Regions from separate parts of the Streptomyces sp. NPDC031064 genome, predicted to be linked through region 1. Evidence: riboswitches for the same ligand, from Rfam matches in the RefSeq annotation. Region 1 holds a riboswitch; the other holds the start of a gene.
The links. Region 1 has a riboswitch for glycine ahead of gcvT (glycine cleavage system aminomethyltransferase GcvT). Riboswitches for the same ligand answer to the same signal wherever they lie in the genome.

Region 1 (4,473 bases):
GGCGTCGAACTCGGCGGCCGCGGCGGACAGGAAGTCGACCGGGTCCTCCTGCCAGTCCGGCTCGAACAGCCGCACCCGGGCGCCGCTCGCGGGGCCGTCCAGCGGAGTGCGTCCGGCCCGGCACAGTTCGGCCACGGCGGGCGGCGGCAGCGGGGCGCCGACGGCCCCGCCCGGGTTCACGGCGATGCCGAGCTGCGGCGGCAGGCCACGGGCGAACTCGACGGCCGGGGCGACGGCGTACGCCATGTGGGCGCCCACGCACTGGGTGAACTGCTGCTCGGAGCTGTAGACCGGGACGTACCCCTGCCCGTCGATCTCCAGGGTGGGCAGGTCCAGGTTCGGGCTGTCGGGACCGCCGCCGTTGGGAAGGGGCACCCAGACGTGGCTGCGGCCCAGGACCTCGAGGAGGCGGCCTCCGGCCGCGGGGTTGCCGAGCGAGGCGGCGAGCACCTCTTCGAGCTCGTTGCCCGGCCATGCAGTGTCCACTGGTGCTCCCGGTCCTTCCCCGCGTGTGCTGTCGCTGCCCGCAGCACCCTAACGCGGGCCGCCGCACCGTGGATCAGTGGAACGCGATCCGGGTCAGCGCGGACGCCGCCGGCCGGTCCAGCAGGATCGCGGACGCGCACCCGCGCGGCACGACGCCCCGCTCCGCGTCCCGCACCAGCCGGCCCACCGCCCGGCGGTGCCGCCCGAAGGCGTACCCGGACACGCCACGGCCCCGCTCCCGCTGGCCCTCCCGGGCCGTGCCGGGCGTGACGTCCAGCAGGAACAGGTGCAGGGCCGTGCCCCGCCGCGCCGCCTCGCGGGCCAGCCAGCGCCGCACCCAGGCCTGCGTACCGCAGTCGTGCACGACGACGCTCCGCCCGGCGCGCAGCGCCCGCCGCAGCCCCGCGTAGTGCGCGAGCCGGACGAGGGGCCGGTAGACGGCGTACGGCAGGAAACCGGGGACCCGGCGCTCCCAGCGTTCGCGGGCGTCCTGCGAGTCGATGCCGCGTCCCTGGGCCGTCCGGGCGATCAGGGTCGACTTGCCGCTGCCGGGCAGGCCCGAGACGACCACCAGGTCACCGTCGGTGAAGGTCAGCGCCCGGGGCCCGCGCCCGCCCCGGTCCCGCAGGTCGCGCACGACCGGCAGGGCGGGCGCGGCGGCCGCCGCCCGCCCCCGCGCGGGCAGCCCCGGCTGGGCGGGCACTCCCGTGGTCGTCGCGTACGCCCCGGTCCGCTGCAACGTCATCGCTACTCCCCCTGCTAGGGCCCGGCGGGTCCCTGGGTCGGCTTCTGTCGACCCTTGCCCAAGAAGTGTAAAGAAAGGGTAATAAGCCACAAGCGATTTGCCGACGAGACCCCGCGTGCAATGATGTGCGCGCCAAGCGCAGTGCGGTCGCGTTCGACCGTACCCACAACCGCATACCGGCCGCTTGAATCCGCGCGGGAGAGTTCCGGGTCCCGCCCGGGCGCCGAAGGAGCAAGTTCCTCCCTTGAATCTCTCAGGCCCCGTACCGCGTGGATGAGGCAGATCTGAAAAGCGGGCCGCCGTGGCGGCTCCACCCAAGGTGCAAGCCGAGGGCCGTCCCCGTACGGTCACGGTGAACCTCTCAGGTTCCGATGACAGATGGGGAGGATCGTCTTCGAGCCATGCCCTGGGAGCCACATCCATGAGCACTGCCCCCCGCCTGACCGCCCTCGATGCCGTGCATCGCGCGCTGGGCGCCACCATGACCGACTTCGCGGGCTGGGACATGCCGCTGCGGTACGGGAGCGAGCGCGACGAGCACAACGCCGTCCGCACGAAGGCCGGACTCTTCGACCTCTCCCACATGGGTGAGATCACCGTCACAGGCCCGCGGGCCGCGGACCTCCTGAACTTCGCCCTCGTCGGCAACATCGGCAGCGTCGGCGTCGGCCGCGCCCGCTACACGATGATCTGCCAGGAGGACGGCGGCATCCTCGACGACCTGATCGTGTACCGGCTCCAGGAGCAGGAATACATGGTCGTCGCCAACGCCTCCAACGCGCAGATCGTCCTCGACGCGCTGACCGCCCGCGCCGCCGGCTTCGACGCCGAGGTGCGCGACGACCGCGACGCGTACGCGCTGCTCGCCGTCCAGGGCCCCGAGTCCCCCGGCATCCTGAAGTCGCTCACCGACGCCGACCTGGACGGGCTGAAGTACTACGCGGGGCTGCCCGGCACCGTCGCGGGCGTGCCCGCGCTGATCGCCCGCACCGGCTACACCGGGGAGGACGGCTTCGAGCTGTTCGTCGAGCCGCAGCACGCCGAGAAGCTGTGGCAGGCGCTGCTAAAGGCCGGGGCGCCGGTGGGCCTGATCCCCTGCGGGCTCTCCTGCCGCGACACGCTGCGCCTGGAGGCGGGCATGCCGCTGTACGGGCACGAGCTGACCACGTCCCTGACCCCGTTCGACGCGGGCCTGGGCCGGGTGGTCAAGTTCGACAAGGAGGGCGACTTCGTGGGCCGTGAGGCCCTGGCGGCCGCCGCCGAGCGGGCCCAGATCGCCCCGCCGCGCAAGCTCGTCGGCCTGATCGCCCAGGGCCGCCGCGTCCCGCGCGCCGGCATGTCCGTGGTGGCCGGCGGCCGGGTCGTCGGCGAGGTCACCTCGGGCGCCCCGTCGCCGACGCTGGGCAAGCCGATCGCCATGGCCTACGTGGACGCGGCGCACGCCACGCCGGGTACCGAGGGAGTCGGCGTCGACATCCGCGGTACGCATGAGCCGTACGAGGTCGTCGCGCTGCCGTTCTACAAGCGCCAGAAGTGACCTCCCGCACCACCACCCCGTTCACCAGCACTCCCCCGCGTACAGGAGAATTCCCGTCATGAGCAACCCCCAGCAGCTTCGCTACAGCAAGGAGCACGAGTGGCTGTCGGCCGCCGAGGACGGCGTGTCGACGGTCGGCATCACGGAGCACGCGGCGAACGCGCTCGGCGACGTGGTGTACGTCCAGCTCCCGGAGGTCGGTGACACGGTGAGCGCGGGCGAGACCTGCGGCGAGCTGGAGTCGACCAAGTCCGTCAGCGACCTGTACTCCCCGGTGACCGGCGAGGTCGTCGCGGCGAACCAGGACGTCGTCGACGACCCGTCGCTGGTGAACAGCGCCCCGTTCGAGGGCGGCTGGCTGTTCAAGGTACGCGTCACGGAGGAGCCGAAGGACCTGCTCTCCGCCGACGAGTACACCGAGTTCTCCGGCAGCTAAGGACCTCCCCGATGTCGCTTCTGAACACCCCTCTCCACGAGCTGGACCCGGACGTCGCCGCCGCCGTCGACGCCGAGCTCCACCGTCAGCAGTCCACCCTCGAAATGATCGCCTCGGAGAACTTCGCTCCGGTCGCGGTCATGGAGGCCCAGGGCTCCGTCCTGACCAACAAGTACGCCGAGGGCTACCCGGGCCGCCGCTACTACGGCGGCTGCGAGCACGTCGATGTCGTCGAGCAGATCGCCATCGACCGCATCAAGGCCCTCTTCGGCGCCGAGCACGCCAACGTCCAGCCGCACTCGGGTGCCCAGGCCAACGCCGCCGCGATGTTCGCGCTGCTGAAGCCCGGCGACACGATCATGGGTCTGAACCTCGCCCACGGCGGGCACCTGACCCACGGCATGAAGATCAACTTCTCCGGCAAGCTCTACAACGTGGTCGCCTACCACGTCGACGACGCGACCGGTCAGGTCGACATGGCCGAGGTCGAGCGCCTGGCCAAGGAGTCCAAGCCGAAGCTGATCGTCGCCGGCTGGTCCGCCTACCCGCGCCAGCTCGACTTCGCCGCCTTCCGCCGCATCGCGGACGAGGTCGGCGCGTACCTCATGGTCGACATGGCGCACTTCGCGGGCCTGGTCGCCGCCGGTCTGCACCCCAACCCGGTGCCGCACGCCCACGTGGTCACCACCACGACCCACAAGACGCTGGGCGGTCCGCGCGGTGGCGTGATCCTGTCGACGGCCGAGCTCGCCAAGAAGATCAACTCCGCGGTCTTCCCCGGCCAGCAGGGTGGCCCGCTGGAGCACGTGATCGCCGCCAAGGCGGTCTCCTTCAAGGTCGCGGCGAGCGAGGAGTTCAAGGAGCGCCAGCAGCGCACCCTGGACGGCGCCCGCATCCTGGCCGAGCGCCTGGTCAAGGACGACGTGAAGGAGCACGGCGTGTCCGTGCTGTCCGGCGGCACCGACGTGCACCTGGTCCTGGTCGACCTGCGCAACAGCGAGCTGGACGGCCAGCAGGCCGAGGACCGCCTCCACGAGGTCGGCATCACGGTCAACCGCAACGCGATCCCGAACGACCCGCGGCCCCCGATGGTCACCTCGGGCCTGCGGATCGGCACCCCGGCCCTGGCCACGCGCGGCTTCCAGGCCGAGGACTTCACCGAGGTCGCCGACATCATCGCCGAGGCGCTGAAGCCGTCGTACGACGCGGACGCCCTCAAGGCCCGGGTGTCGGCTCTGGCCGCGAAGCACCCGCTTTACCCTGGTCTGT
Region 2 (4,473 bases), on a different contig from region 1:
GGCGGAGCGCGACGCCAAGTCGGTGTCGGTGGAGGACACCTTCGACGTGGACCTGCACGACCGGGTGCGGGTGCGGATGGAGGTGGAGCGGCTGGCCGAGCGGTGCGTGCAGCGGCTGCGGGGTGCGGGGCGGTCGGGGCGGACGGTGGTCCTGAAGGTACGGCGGTACGACTTCTCGACGCTGACCAGGTCCGAGACGCTGCGTGGCCCTACGGACGATCCCGTGGTGGTGCGGGAGGCCGCGGCGCGGCTGCTGGAAGGCGTGGACACCACGGGCGGGGTGCGGCTCCTCGGCGTGGGCGTCTCGGGGCTCGCGGACTACACCCAGGAAGACCTGTTCGCCCAGGCCGCCGCGGAGGGGGTGGCGGGCGTGGACGGTACGTCGGCCGGCCCGGCTCCCGGCTCCGGGCAGGGGTACGTGGTCGGCGCAGGCGAACCCGCGGCGGGGCCGGGCACCCATGCCCCTGTGCGGGACGCGGCCGGGACGGCCGGGCCTGAGGTGGCGGGAGCCGTCGGGGGCGGTGGCTCGATGGGCGGTGCGGGCGTTTTGCGTGGCGGTGATTCAGTGGGTGGTACGGGTGCCCCGGGCGGTGGTGGCCCCGCCGGTGGTGCGGGCCCCGCCTCTGGGGTGGGCGCCCTCGGCGGCGGTGGCGTCCGTGGTGGCGCTGGCGGAGACGCCGGTGCGGGGGTGGCGGATGGTGCGGGGGTAGCCAGGGGCGGCGGCGTACCCGTCGCGGGCGCACGCGGTGGCGGTGGCCTGGCCGGGCGTGTCGGCCCAGCCGGTGGTGGGGGCGTACCTGGGGGTGCCGACCTGGCCGACGGTGGTGGCCCTGCCGGTGGCGCGGGCATCCCGGGCGGTGGTGGACCGGCGTCTGGCGTGGGCGTCCCGGGCGGTGGCCCAGCGGACGGTGGTGGACCGGCGTCTGGCGCGGGCGTCCCGGGCGGTGGCCCAGTGGCTGGTCCGGGCGCACGTGGTGGTGGCACGGCTGGGGGTGCGGGTTCGGCAGGGGGGCCTGGGGGTGGGGGTGAAGGGCGGCGGTGGTTGGCGGGGGAGGACGTGCGGCACGCCGCGTATGGGGCCGGGTGGGTGCAGGGCAGTGGGGTGGGGAGGGTGACCGTGCGGTTCGAGGTGCCCGGGTCGGCGCCGGGGCGGGTGCGGACGTTCTGGGCGGACGACCCCGACCTGGAGCCGTCGGAGCCGTTGCCGCTCGTACCGGGTCAGTCGTCCTGGCCGGCGACCTTGCCGAAGTCGCGGTCGGGGGACTCAGCGGAGGGAGGTGGCGGGAGCGCGAGACCGTAGTGGTGGTAGAGCTGGAGCTCCTGCTCGGGTGAGAGGTGGCGGCCGACGCCGAAGTCGGGGGCGTCCTTGATCAGGGCGCGGTCGTACGGGATGTGCAGGCCGTCGTCCGCGAGGTCGCTCGGCTCCAGGGGTACGAAGGCGTCGCGGCTGAACAGGCCCGTGCGGACGGCGGCCCACTCGGGAACGCCCGTCGCGTCGTCCAGGTACACCTCGTCGATGGTGCCGATCTTGTGGCCGTTGCGGTCGAAGGCCTTGCGGCCGATCAGGCTGCGCGGATCGATATCGGTCTGCACGGTCCCTCCAACTGGTCGCAACCGCTCTGTAAACACTACGAAAGTGCACATCGGTGACGTCGGCCACTCGAGGGATCGGGCGGGGACCGCGCTGGTAGGCTGGCAGACGGCCGCTGACCCCGTGCGGGAGAGTCCTCCGGAGAAACCTTTCGGAGGCGCCGAAGGAGCAAATCCTCCCCGGAATCTCTCAGGCACCCGGTACCGCACGGACGAGGTCACTCTGGAAAGCAGGGCGGGCGTTCGACGGCATCCGCTCTCACCGACGGTGAAAGCCGGTCCGCCCCGACCCGGGGAGGTCCGGTGAAGCTCTCAGGTTGAGATGACAGAGGGGGAGGCCGTCCGGGCACCCGCGCCGTGGTGCCCCTCGCAGGTCGTATCGACCAGGAGGCCTCCGCAATGACCGCCAACCGCATTCCGCTCTCCGTACTCGAACAGGGAACCCCGTTCGAGCAGCGGCACATCGGGCCCGACGACGAGGCCCGCGCCAAGATGCTCGCGCAGGTCGGCTACGGTTCGCTCGACGAGCTCACGGCTGCCGCGGTGCCGGATGTGATCAAGAGCGCCGAGGCTCTCGGGCTGCCCGACGCCCGCACCGAGGCCGAGGTCCTGGCCGAGCTGCGCTCGCTCGCCGAGCGCAACCAGGTGCTCGCCCCGATGATCGGCCTCGGCTACTACGGCACGTTCACGCCGCCGGTCATCCTGCGGAACGTCATGGAGAACCCCGCCTGGTACACCGCGTACACGCCGTACCAGCCGGAGATCTCGCAGGGCCGCCTGGAGGCGCTGCTCAACTTCCAGACCATGGTCGCCGACCTGACCGGCCTGCCCACCTCCGGCGCCTCGCTGCTCGACGAGGGCACCGCCGCCGCCGAGGCCATGTCGCTGGCCCGCCGCGTCGGCAAGGTCAAGGGCGGCGTCTTCCTGGTCGACGCCGACGCCCTGCCGCAGACCATCGCCGTCATCGAGACCCGCGCCGAGCCGACCGGTGTAGAGGTCGTCGTCGCCGACCTGAGCGGCGGCATCCCGGCCGAGGTCGCCGAGCGCGGCGTGTTCGGCGTGCTGCTCCAGTACCCCGGTGCCTCGGGTGCCGTACGGGACATCAAGCCGGTCATCGACCAGGCCCACGAGCTCGGCGCGATCGTCACCGTCGCCGCCGACCTGCTGGCGCTGACCCTGCTGACCTCGCCCGGCGAGCTGGGCGCCGACATCGCGGTCGGCACGACCCAGCGCTTCGGTGTGCCCATGGGCTTCGGCGGCCCGCACGCCGGCTACATGGCCGTGCGCGACAAGTTCGCCCGCTCCCTGCCGGGCCGGCTCGTCGGCGTCTCCGTCGACGCCGACGGCAACAAGGCGTACCGGCTCGCCCTCCAGACCCGCGAGCAGCACATCCGCCGCGAGAAGGCCACCAGCAACATCTGCACCGCGCAGGTGCTGCTCGCCGTCATGGCCGGCATGTACGCCGTCTACCACGGCCCCGAGGGGCTCAAGCAGATCGCCCAGCGCGTCCACCGGTACGCGGTCGTCCTCGCCGAGGGCCTGCGCGCCGGCGGCGTCGACGTCGTCCACGGCACGTTCTTCGACACCGTGACCGTCCGGGTGCCCGGCAAGGCCGCCGAGGCCGTCGCCGCCGCCCGCGAGAACGGCGTCAACCTCCGCCTCGTCGACGCCGACCACGTCTCGGCCGCCTGCGACGAGACGACCGGCCGCGCCCAGATCGTCGCCGTGTGGGACGCCTTCGGCGTGCGCGGCGACATCGAGGAGCTGGACGCCGCCACCGCCGACGTCCTGCCCGAGGCGATGCTGCGCTCCGACGCCTACCTCACCCACCCCGTCTTCCACGCGCACCGCTCCGAGACGTCGATGCTGCGCTACCTGCGCAAGCTCGCCGACCGCGACTACGCGCTGGACCGGGGCATGATCCCGCTCGGCTCCTGCACCATGAAGCTGAACGCGACGACCGAGATGGAGCCGGTGACCTGGCCCGAGTTCGGGCAGATCCACCCCTTCGCGCCGGTCGACCAGGCGCAGGGCTACCTCACCCTGATCCGTGAGCTGGAGGAGCGCCTCGCCGAGGTCACCGGCTACGACAAGGTGTCCATCCAGCCCAACGCCGGTTCGCAGGGCGAGCTGGCCGGTCTGCTCGCGGTGCGCGCGTACCACCGCGCCAACGGTGACACGCAGCGCACGGTCTGCCTGATCCCGTCGTCCGCGCACGGCACCAACGCCGCCAGCGCCGTGATGGCCGGGATGAAGGTCGTGGTCGTCAAGACCGCCGACGACGGCGAGATCGACGTCGAGGACCTGCGCGCCAAGATCGAGCAGTACCGCGACGAGCTGTCCGTGCTGATGATCACCTACCCGTCCACGCACGGCGTGTTCGAGGAGCACGTCGCCGACATCTGCGCCCAGGTGCACGAGGCGGGCGGCCAGGTGTACGTGGACGGCGCCAACCTCAACGCGCTGGTGGGCCTGGCGAAGCCGGGCGAGTTCGGCGGTGACGTCTCGCACCTGAACCTGCACAAGACCTTCTGCATCCCGCACGGCGGCGGCGGCCCCGGCGTCGGCCCGGTCGGTGTCCGGGCGCACCTCGCCCCGTACCTGCCCAACCACCCGCTCCAGCCGAGCGCCGGCCCCGACACGGGCGTCGGCCCGATCTCGGCCGCGCCGTGGGGTTCGGCCGGCATCCTGCCGATCTCCTGGGCGTACGTCCGCCTCATGGGCGGCGAGGGCCTCAAGCGCGCCACGCAGGTCGCCGTCCTCGCGGCCAACTACATCGCCAAGCGCCTGGAGCCGCACTACCCGGTGCTGTACACCGGCCCGGCCGGGCTCGTCGCCCACGAGTGCATCGTGGACCTGCGCCCGATCTCCAAGGCGACCGGC

Region 2: it holds a riboswitch for glycine, as region 1 does, so the genes downstream of both, gcvP (aminomethyl-transferring glycine dehydrogenase) here and gcvT (glycine cleavage system aminomethyltransferase GcvT) in region 1, are expected to answer to the same signal.

The regions. Positions count from the first base shown of each region.
Region 1 is NZ_JBVIGF010000002.1:655,740-660,212, reverse strand. It holds gene ACZ46W_RS09675 (enhanced serine sensitivity protein SseB) at 1-486, opposite strand, end outside; gene ACZ46W_RS09670 (AAA family ATPase) at 560-1,231, opposite strand; glycine riboswitch at 1,417-1,509, shown strand; gene gcvT (glycine cleavage system aminomethyltransferase GcvT) at 1,653-2,768, shown strand; gene gcvH (glycine cleavage system protein GcvH) at 2,827-3,204, shown strand; gene glyA (serine hydroxymethyltransferase) at 3,216-4,473, shown strand, end outside.
Region 2 is NZ_JBVIGF010000012.1:9,678-14,150, forward strand. It holds gene ACZ46W_RS32995 (DNA polymerase IV) at 1-1,300, shown strand, start outside; gene ACZ46W_RS33000 (PRC-barrel domain-containing protein) at 1,219-1,593, opposite strand; glycine riboswitch at 1,708-1,807, shown strand; gene gcvP (aminomethyl-transferring glycine dehydrogenase) at 1,990-4,473, shown strand, end outside.